One region of the Variovorax sp. PDC80 genome, then DNA from elsewhere that is predicted to be linked to it. Evidence: predicted binding sites of a transcription regulator. Region 1 holds the regulator's gene; the other holds the start of a gene.
What was found. Region 1 encodes sigma-54, which starts transcription at its own class of promoters, with help from an activator protein. Its sites were predicted from a motif close to TGGCANGNAANCTGCTTT; they were not measured.

Region 1 (4,434 bases):
AAATTCATCGAGCCGACGAACAGGATGCGCTGGTCGATCACCGCCGACTTGGCATGCAGCCTGCCGACCGAGGTGCCGAACAGGCCCAGCCGCACGCTGCGGCGGGTGCGGTTGGTGCTGAGTTCGTAGAGTTCGGCGCCCAGGCGCAGCATCTCGGGCCGGTAGCGGCGGTAGGCGGTGTGCACCAACGGCTCGTCGGTGGCGGCGAGCGAGTTGGTCACCACGCTGATCTTCACCTGGCGCCGGCGGATCTCGTTCATCACCTCGAGCCCCGCGGCGCCCGGGATCAGGTAGGGCGAGACGATGGTCACCTCGCTGCGCGCGCGGCGCATCTGCTCGACCACGTTGTAGCGCACGCTGTCGACGTCGAGCAGCGGCACGCCGCCGTACGAGGCGGTCTTGCCGATCACGCGGTCGGGCGAATCGGCATAGGCCTCGGCCGTGGTCCAGATCAGGCCGAGCCGGCCGGCGTCGAGGTCCTCGGCGATCGGGCCGTAGCCCAGCAGGTCGTTGGGCGCGGGCTTCGGCGGCGGCGGCGTGGTGTCGGGGCCGGTGGCGGCCTCGAAGCGGCGCCGCAGTTCGTCGGCAGGCAGCGCGCTCGCCACCACCGATTCGACGGGCCGCACGTAGGGGCTGTTCCAGTACTGGTCGAACAGGCTGCCCAGGCGCGGGATCAGCGCGCCCGTCACGAAGGTGTCGAGGTCGATGAAGTTCTCGCCCGCGGTGCGCCGGAAGTACTGGTTGCCGATGTTGCGCCCGCCCGCCACGGCCATCGCGCCGTCGGCGATGAACAGCTTGTTGTGCATGCGCCGGTTGACGCGGCTGAAGTCGAACAGCGAGGCCGTGAAGCGCGCGAGCAGGCTGCCGCGGCCGGCCGGGAACGGGTTGAACAGGCGCAGCTCGACATTGGGCGTGGCCGCGAAGCCGCGCAGCAGCTCGTCCTCGCCCGCGGTGTAGAGGTCGTCCATCAGCACGCGCACCCGCACGCCGCGCTGCGCGGCATCGCGCAGGGTGCGCAGCAGGTAGCGACCGGTCTCGTCGTTCTCGATCTGGTAGTACTGGACGTCGAGCGTGCGCTGGGCCCGGCGCGCGAGCTGGATGCGGGTGTCGAAGGCGAAGTCGCCACCGGGCATGAGGCGAAAGCCGCTGAGGTCGGGGTCGGGCTGCGCGGCCAGCGCGATGCGCCCGAGCGCGGTGTCCTTCGACACGGCGATGGCTCTGGCGGGGGCGCGCGGGGCCTCGTCGGGCAAGGTGGCGCAACCGGCGGCCAGCAGCGCGGCCGCGATGGCGAACACCCAGGGCCCACAGCGCGACAGCAGGCGTCGGGCCATCGGCGGCTTTCTACAGGGCCTTGCGCAGGTTGGCGGGCGCGATGCGCAGCGCCTCGCGGTACTTGGCGACGGTGCGGCGCGCGCACTCGATGCCCTGCTCCTTGAGCATCTCGGAGATCTGGCTGTCCGACAGCGGCTTCTTCACGCTCTCCGAACCGACGAACTGCTTGATCAGCGCGCGCACCGCGGTGCTCGAGGCATTGCCGCCGGTCTCGGTGCCCAGCGCCGAGCCGAAGAAGTACTTGAGCTCGACCGTGCCGAAGGGCGTGGACATGTACTTGGCGGTGGTCACGCGCGAGATGGTGGACTCGTGCAACCCGAGCTCGTCGGCGATCTCGCGCAGCACCAGCGGGCGCATCGCGAGTTCGCCGTGCACGAAGTAGCTCTTCTGCCGCTCGACGATGGCGTTGCTCACGCGCAGGATGGTGTCGAAGCGCTGCTGGATGTTCTTGATGAACCAGCGCGCCTCCTGCAGCCGCTGCGACAGCGCCTGGCTGCCCTCGCCCTTGTGCGACTTGAGCGCGCCGGCGTAGATGTCGTGCACGCGCAGCCGCGGCATCACCTCGGGGTTGAGCATGACGCGGAACTTCACGTTGGTGCCGCGGCCGGTCTTGGTGACGATCACGTCGGGAATGACGATGTTGCGCTCGACGTCGACGAAGCGGCGGCCCGGCTTGGGTTCCAGCCGCGCGATGATCTGCAGCGCCGAGCGCACCAGCTCCTCGTTGGTGCGCGTGAGCGTGGCCAGGCGCTTGAAGTCGCGCCGCGCGAGCAGCTCCATCGGCTGCTTGCAGATGGCGAGCGCGGTCTTGCGCACCAGCTCCTCGTCCTCGGTCTCGTCCTCGTCGGCCAGCGCGCGCAGCTGGATCGCGAGGCATTCGCCGAGGTCGCGCGCGCCCACGCCCGCGGGCTCCAGGCTCTGCAGCAGGCCCAGCGCGACCTGGAAGTGGTGCACCAGCTCGTCGAACTGGTCGTTGTCGTCGCCCGCGAGGCCCGAGGCCAGCGCCGGCAGCGAATCCTCGAGGTAGCCGTCGTCGTTGAGCGACTCGATCAAAAAGCGCAGCGCGGCGCTGTCGTTCTCGTTGAGCCGCAGGCTCAGCGCCTGGCGGTGCAGGAAGGACTGCAGCGATTCCTGGCTGCGCGCGAGCTCGGTGGCATCGGCGCGCTCGTCGTCGCCGGTGCTGCTGTTGTTGCGCGCGGGGGCGTCGCTGCCCCACTCGCTGTCGTCGGGCGCCATGTCGACGGTGCCGTCGCCTTCCCAGTCGGGCTCGCGCTCGGGCGAGTCGAGGGCCGGCTCGGCCTCGGACGACGAAGTGGTCTCGGTGGACGTGGTCGAGGTCGAGGGCGCGGCGCTCGCGTAGTCGCTCTCGGCCTCGCGCTCGGTGTCCTCGCGCGGCGCGGGCGTGTCGGCGGCGTCGAGGCCGAACTCCTCGCGCGCGGCTTCCTCGGCGGTGCGCTCGAGGAAGGGGTTCTCGTCGAGCATCTGCTCGACCTCCTGGCTCAGTTCGAGCGTGGAGAGCTGCAGCAGCCGGATCGACTGCTGCAGCTGAGGCGTCAGCGCGAGATGCTGCGAAACGCGCAGCGACAAGCCTTGTTTCATGCCCTCAGGAAATGACTTGCACGAGGGTCATCACATGCGGAAGTGCTCGCCCAGGTAGACCCGGCGCACTTCGGCGTTGTCGACGATCTCCGAGGGCGTGCCCTGTGCCAGCACATGGCCGTCGCTGATGATGAAGGCGTGGTCGCAGATGCCCAGCGTCTCGCGCACGTTGTGGTCGGTGATCAGCACGCCGATGCCGCGTTCCTTCAGGAAGCTGATGATGCGCTGGATCTCGATCACCGCGATCGGGTCGATGCCGGCGAAGGGTTCGTCGAGCAGGATGAAGCGCGGCTGGGTGGCCAGCGCGCGCGCGATCTCGACGCGGCGGCGTTCGCCGCCCGACAGCGCGAGCGCGGGCGAATCGCGCAGGTGGTCGACGCGCAGGTCGGCCAGCAGCTCCGACAGGCGCTCTTCCATGCGCTGCTTCGACAGCGCCTGCGGCCGGCCGTTGGCATCGGGCTCGCGCTGCAGCTCGAGCACCGCGCGCACGTTCTCCTCGACCGTGAGCTTGCGGAAGATCGAGGCTTCCTGCGGCAGGTAGCTCAGGCCCATGCGCGCGCGGCGGTGGATCGGCATGTGGGCGATCGGCTCGCCGTCGATGGAGATCTCGCCCGCGTCGGCGCGCACCAGCCCGACGATCATGTAGAACGAGGTGGTCTTGCCGGCGCCGTTGGGCCCGAGCAGTCCGACCACTTCGCCCTTCTGCACGTCGAGCGAGACGTCCTTGACCACCTTGCGGCTGCCATAGCTCTTCTGCAGGCCGCGCGCGACGAGGCGGCTGCCCGGCACGCCGTTGGCTTCCTGGGTTCCGGCGGCTTCGATCACTTGCGTTCTTCCCCTTCGCCGCTCAGCGTGGTGGTGGAGCGCAGTCCGGCGCCCGGTGCCGGCGTGGGCGCCGGGGCCGCGGGACGGCGCGTGGCCGGCGCCGCGGCGCCGGGCGCACCCGGCGCGGCCGACTTCGGCGTGAGGATGGCCTTGACGCGGCCACCGCCACCCGGCGCGGACACGCCGGCATTGGGCGGCACGGTCGAGCCGTTGACGGTGTAGGTGTCGTTGCTCTGGTCGTAGACGATCAGCGCGCCGCTGCTCTCGTCGTTGGGCGTGGCGCCGACCAGGCGGCGCATGACGGCGCGGCGGATGAACTTGACGTTGTCGGCGCGGCTGTCGTACTCGATGACCTCGGACTCGCCCTCGATCCACTCGTCGCCGTTGCCGTTGCGCTTCTGCTTGTAGTAGGCGAGCTTGCCGGGCGCCGCGGTGACCACGCCGTACTGGTAGCCCTCGGGGTCCTGGCGCACGTCGATGCGCGCGCCGCGGATGATGATGGTGCCCTTGGTGACCACCACGTTGCCGGTGAAGACGCTGGTCTGCTTGAGATCGTCGTAGCGCATCGAATCGGATTCGATGTTCATCGGCTTGGTCCGGTCGGCCGTTTCGGCCAGGGCGGCGGCGGCGGAGCCAGCCAGCAGCAGCGCGGCCAGCACGAGGCGACCGGTGCGGCGA
Region 2 (4,434 bases), on a different contig from region 1:
GGCTACCAGATGGCAAGGCAGGGCCGCGCGGGCCCGGCGCTCGCGGCCGCGGGCCTGGGCTCGTTCTTCGCGGGCTGCGTGGGTACGCTGATCCTGGCCGCCTTCGCGCCGCCGCTGACCGAGCTGGCCTTCAAGTTCGGCCCGGCCGAGTACTTCTCGCTGATGGTGCTGGGCCTGATCGGCGCCGTGGTGCTGGCCTCGGGCTCGCTGCTCAAGGCGGTGGCGATGATCGTGCTGGGCCTGCTGCTGGGCATCGTCGGCACCGACGTGAACTCGGGCGTGGCGCGCTTCAGCTTCGACATCCCCGAACTGACCGACGGCATCGGCTTCGTGGTGATCGCCATGGGCGTGTTCGGCTACGGCGAAATCATCGGCAACCTCTCGCAGCCCGACGACGAGCGCGAGGTCTTCACGCACAAGGTCAAGGGCCTGTGGCCCACCAAGGACGACTTCAAGCGCATGACGCCCGCGGTGCTGCGCGGCACGGCCCTCGGTTCGGCCCTGGGCATCCTGCCGGGCGGCGGCGCGCTGCTGGCGGCCTTCGCGGCCTATGCGCTCGAGAAGAAGATCAAGATGCGCCCGGGCGAAGTGCCCTTCGGCAAGGGCAACATCCGCGGCGTGGCCTCGCCCGAGTCGGCCAACAACGCCGGCGCGCAGACCTCCTTCATTCCACTGCTGACGCTGGGCATTCCGCCCAACGCCGTGATGGCGCTGATGGTGGGCGCGATGACGATCCACAACATCCAGCCCGGCCCGCAGGTGATGACCAGCAACCCCGAGCTGTTCTGGGGCCTGATCGCCTCGATGTGGATCGGCAACGCGATGCTGATCATCCTGAATCTGCCGCTGATCGGCATGTGGATCAAGCTGCTGACGGTGCCCTACAAGTTCCTGTTCCCGGCGATCGTGCTGTTCTGCGCCATCGGCGTGTACTCGACCAACAACAACACCTTCGACGTCTGGATGGTCGCGATCTTCGGCTTCGTCGGCTACCTGTTCCTCAAGCTGCGCACCGAGCCGGCCCCGCTGCTGCTGGGCTTCATCCTCGGGCCGATGATGGAAGAGAACCTGCGGCGCGCGCTGCTGCTGTCGCGCGGTGCCTGGAGCGTGTTCGTCACGCGGCCGCTGTCGGCCGGCCTGCTGGTGGCCGCGGCGCTGCTGCTGGGCATCGTGCTGCTGCCTGCGGTGAAGTCCAAGCGCGAGGAAGCCTTCGTCGAGGATTGAGCGCCCCGCGCTGTTCGACTGAGCAAGAGGCCCCGGTTCGCCCCGGGGCCTTTTCTATTTAAGGAAGGCGTCGTACGCGGTCTTGAGGATCAGCGCGCTGACCACGACCATGAACACGATCCGCACGAAGCCCGCGCCGTGCCTGAGCGCCACGCGCGTGCCGATCAGGCTGCCGGCCACGTTGGCGACCGCCATCGCCAGCCCGTAGTGCCACCAGACGTGGCCCTTGAGCGCGAGCAGCAGCAGCGCCGCGCCGTTGGTGAGCACGTTGATGACCTTGGCCGAGGCCGAGGCGTTGAGGAAGTCGTAGCCCATCCAGCGCACGAACAGGAACACCAGGAAGCTGCCCGTGCCGGGGCCGAAGAAGCCGTCATAGACGCCGATGCCCAGGCCGATGCTGCAGGCCGCGAGCGTCTCGGCGCGGCCGGTGAAGCGCGGCGCGTGGTGGCGGCCCATGTCCTTGCGCGCCAGGGTATAGAGCAGCACCGCCAGCAGGATCGCCGGCAGCGCGCGGCGCAGGAAATCGCCCGGAAACTGTGTGACGCCCCAGGCGCCGACCAACGCGCCGCAGAAACCGGCCAGCGCGGCCGGCCACAGCGCGCCCCAGCGCATCTGCACGCGCTGGCTGAACTGCGCCGCCGAAGCGGCCGTGCCCCAGATCGACGCGCTCTTGTTGGTGCCCAGCAACGTGGCCGGCGGCGCGCCGGGGAAGGCCGCGAAAAGCGCCGGCACCAGGATCAGTCCACCACCGCCCACGATCGCATCCACGAACCCCGCGAGCAGCGAGGCCGCGGTCATCAGCCACATTTCCATGGCCGCGATTGTCGCACCGAGATCGCTATCAAAAGAGTAGCTACAAACAGAACTACAGTCGGCCGTTCCGCCACTTTTCATGACAAGGATTCGGGGCACCGATGCGACAGCGACAGGCAAAAAAAAGCGCCGACCAGCGGCGCTTTTCAATCTGTGAACCAGGCTCTCGGATGTAGCCTTTTGGATGATTGTTCTTGTCGATCGGGAATTTGTCTCCTCGGCCCTCGGCAGCACGAGCAGGGCCCGTTCGCGAGTGGCTGGACTTTAGGGGGTGCACCGCCGCAGTGCATTGGGAATTACCCGCTTTGCCTTACTTTCGCGCACGGCGTAGCAAACCAAAGTGTTTCATGCGGTTAACGATGGTGGCACGACTTGTGCACAGAGTCCGGACCACCACTCCAAGAAGAGACCGCCGCCATGGCCCTGGTACCGCAAGCCTCCATCAGCGCCGCGGACACCGCGTGGATGATGACCTCCACGGTGCTGGTGCTGCTGATGACGCTGCCGGGCATCGCCCTCTTCTATGCCGGCATGGTGCGGCGCAAGAACGTGCTCGCCACGATGGCCTGCGTGGTCGCCATCGCCGCGGTGGTGTCGCTGACCTGGTTCGCGCTCGGTTACTCGCTGGCCTTCACGCCCGGCTGGCCCTGGCTCGGCGGCACCGGGCGCTTCTGGTTCGCGGGCTTCGACTACCTGAAGGACGCCGGCACGCTGGCCGTGAGCCACGTGGCGCCCAACGTGCCCGAGACGGTCTACGCGATGTTCCAGCTGAGCTTCGCGATCATCACCACCGCGCTGGTGCTCGGCGCCTTCGTCGAGCGCATGCGCTTCTCGGCCGTGCTGTGGTTCGCGCTGCTGTGGAGCGTGCTGGTCTATGCGCCGATCGCGCACTGGGTCTGGGAGCCCGGCGGCTGGCTCGCGCAGATGGGCGCGCTCGACTTCGCGGGCGGCTCGGTGGTGCACGTCAATGCGGGCGTGGCGGGGCTGGTCTGCGCCTATGCGCTGGGCCCGCGCCGCGGCTATGGCCGCGAGCCCTTCGAACCCTACAACCTGGCCTTCACCATGGCCGGCGCCAGCCTGCTGTGGGTGGGCTGGTTCGGCTTCAATGCGGGCTCGGCGGTGGCGGCCGACGGACGCGCGGGCCTCGCGATGCTGGTCACGCACGTGGCGGCCGCCGCGGGCGCCGCGAGCTGGATGATCGCCGAGTGGACGGTGCGCCGCAGCCCCTCTCTGCTGGGCCTGTGCTCGGGCCTGGTCGCGGGGCTGGTGGCGATCACGCCGGCCGCGGGCTTCGTCACGCCGCCCTCGGCGCTGGCCATCGGCGCCATCGCCGGCCTGGCCTGCTACTGGGGCGCCACCGGCCTCAAGCGCTTGCTGGGCGCGGACGATTCGCTCGACGTGTTCGGCGTGCACGGCATCGGCGGCATCGTGGGCGCGCTGCTCACGGGCGTGTTCGCCGACAAGGCCATCTCGGGCGCCAGCGGCAACGTGCTGACGCAGGCGATCGCGGTCGGCGGCGTGGCGGTCTACAGCGCGGCCGGCACCGCGATCGTGCTGTTCCTGGTGCGTGTGCTGGTGGGGCTGCGCGTCGATCCCGACAGCGAGGTGCAGGGGCTCGACCTGGCCCAGCACCGCGAACACATCGGAGGCTGAACCACGATGGATGGCCACGTCCTGTCCGAAAGCGAGCGCATCGCGCTCGCGGCGCGCCTGCACGTGGCCCTGCGCCGCAAGCACGGCCGCGTGACCGACACCGAGTGGATGGCCGTCAATGCCGAGTACGCCACCGAGATGGTGCGCTTCGCGCGCGCGCATGCGGCCGAGACCCACGACGACGAGCTCGCGGCCATCGCGCTGCGGCTCGAGCAGGCGATGGAGCCGCTGGCGCGCGCCGCGCGGCTCGAGGCCGCGGCGCGGCTGCCCGACGGCAGCGGGCGGCAGCCGCCGCCGAAGTACATCGGCGGCCTGCGTTAGGCGCTCTTCGCGAGCGCGGTATCGCGGATCGCCTGCAGCGTGGTCGACGGCGTGATCGCCTCCGGATCGAGCACGCAGTGCAGGATCGCGGGCTTGCCGCTGGCCCGCGCGCGCGCCAGCGCGGGGCCGAACTCGGCGGTGCTCGTCACGCGCTCGCCGTGGCCGCCGAACACCTCGGCATAGCCGCGGAAGTCGGGGTTCTTCAGTTGCGTGGCGCTGATGCGGCCCGGGTAGTGGCGCTCCTGGTGCATGCGGATGGTGCCGTACATGGCGTTGTCGAGCAGCACCACGAGGATCGGCAGCCCGTACTGCACCGCGGTCGCGAACTCCTGGCCGTGCATCAGGAAGTCGCCGTCGCCCGCGAACACCACCACCTCGCGCTGCGGCCACAGCCGCTTCGCGCCGACCCCGGCCGGCAGGCCG

Region 2: the regulator sigma-54 is predicted to act here: its motif matches at 2,401-2,418, upstream of BM109_RS29625 (ammonium transporter).

What each region holds. Positions count from the first base shown of each region.
Region 1 covers NZ_FOWG01000011.1:190,993-195,426, reverse strand. Annotated here, with positions in the region: gene BM109_RS28890 (phospholipase D family protein) at 1-1,331, opposite strand, end outside; gene BM109_RS28885 (RNA polymerase factor sigma-54) at 1,342-2,931, opposite strand; gene lptB (LPS export ABC transporter ATP-binding protein) at 2,962-3,756, opposite strand; gene lptA (lipopolysaccharide transport periplasmic protein LptA) at 3,753-4,434, opposite strand, start outside.
Region 2 covers NZ_FOWG01000012.1:15,381-19,814, forward strand. Annotated here, with positions in the region: gene BM109_RS29615 (tripartite tricarboxylate transporter permease) at 1-1,224, shown strand, start outside; gene BM109_RS29620 (sulfite exporter TauE/SafE family protein) at 1,279-2,037, opposite strand; gene BM109_RS29625 (ammonium transporter) at 2,455-3,690, shown strand; gene BM109_RS29630 (hypothetical protein) at 3,697-4,011, shown strand; gene BM109_RS29635 (thiamine pyrophosphate-binding protein) at 4,008-4,434, opposite strand, start outside.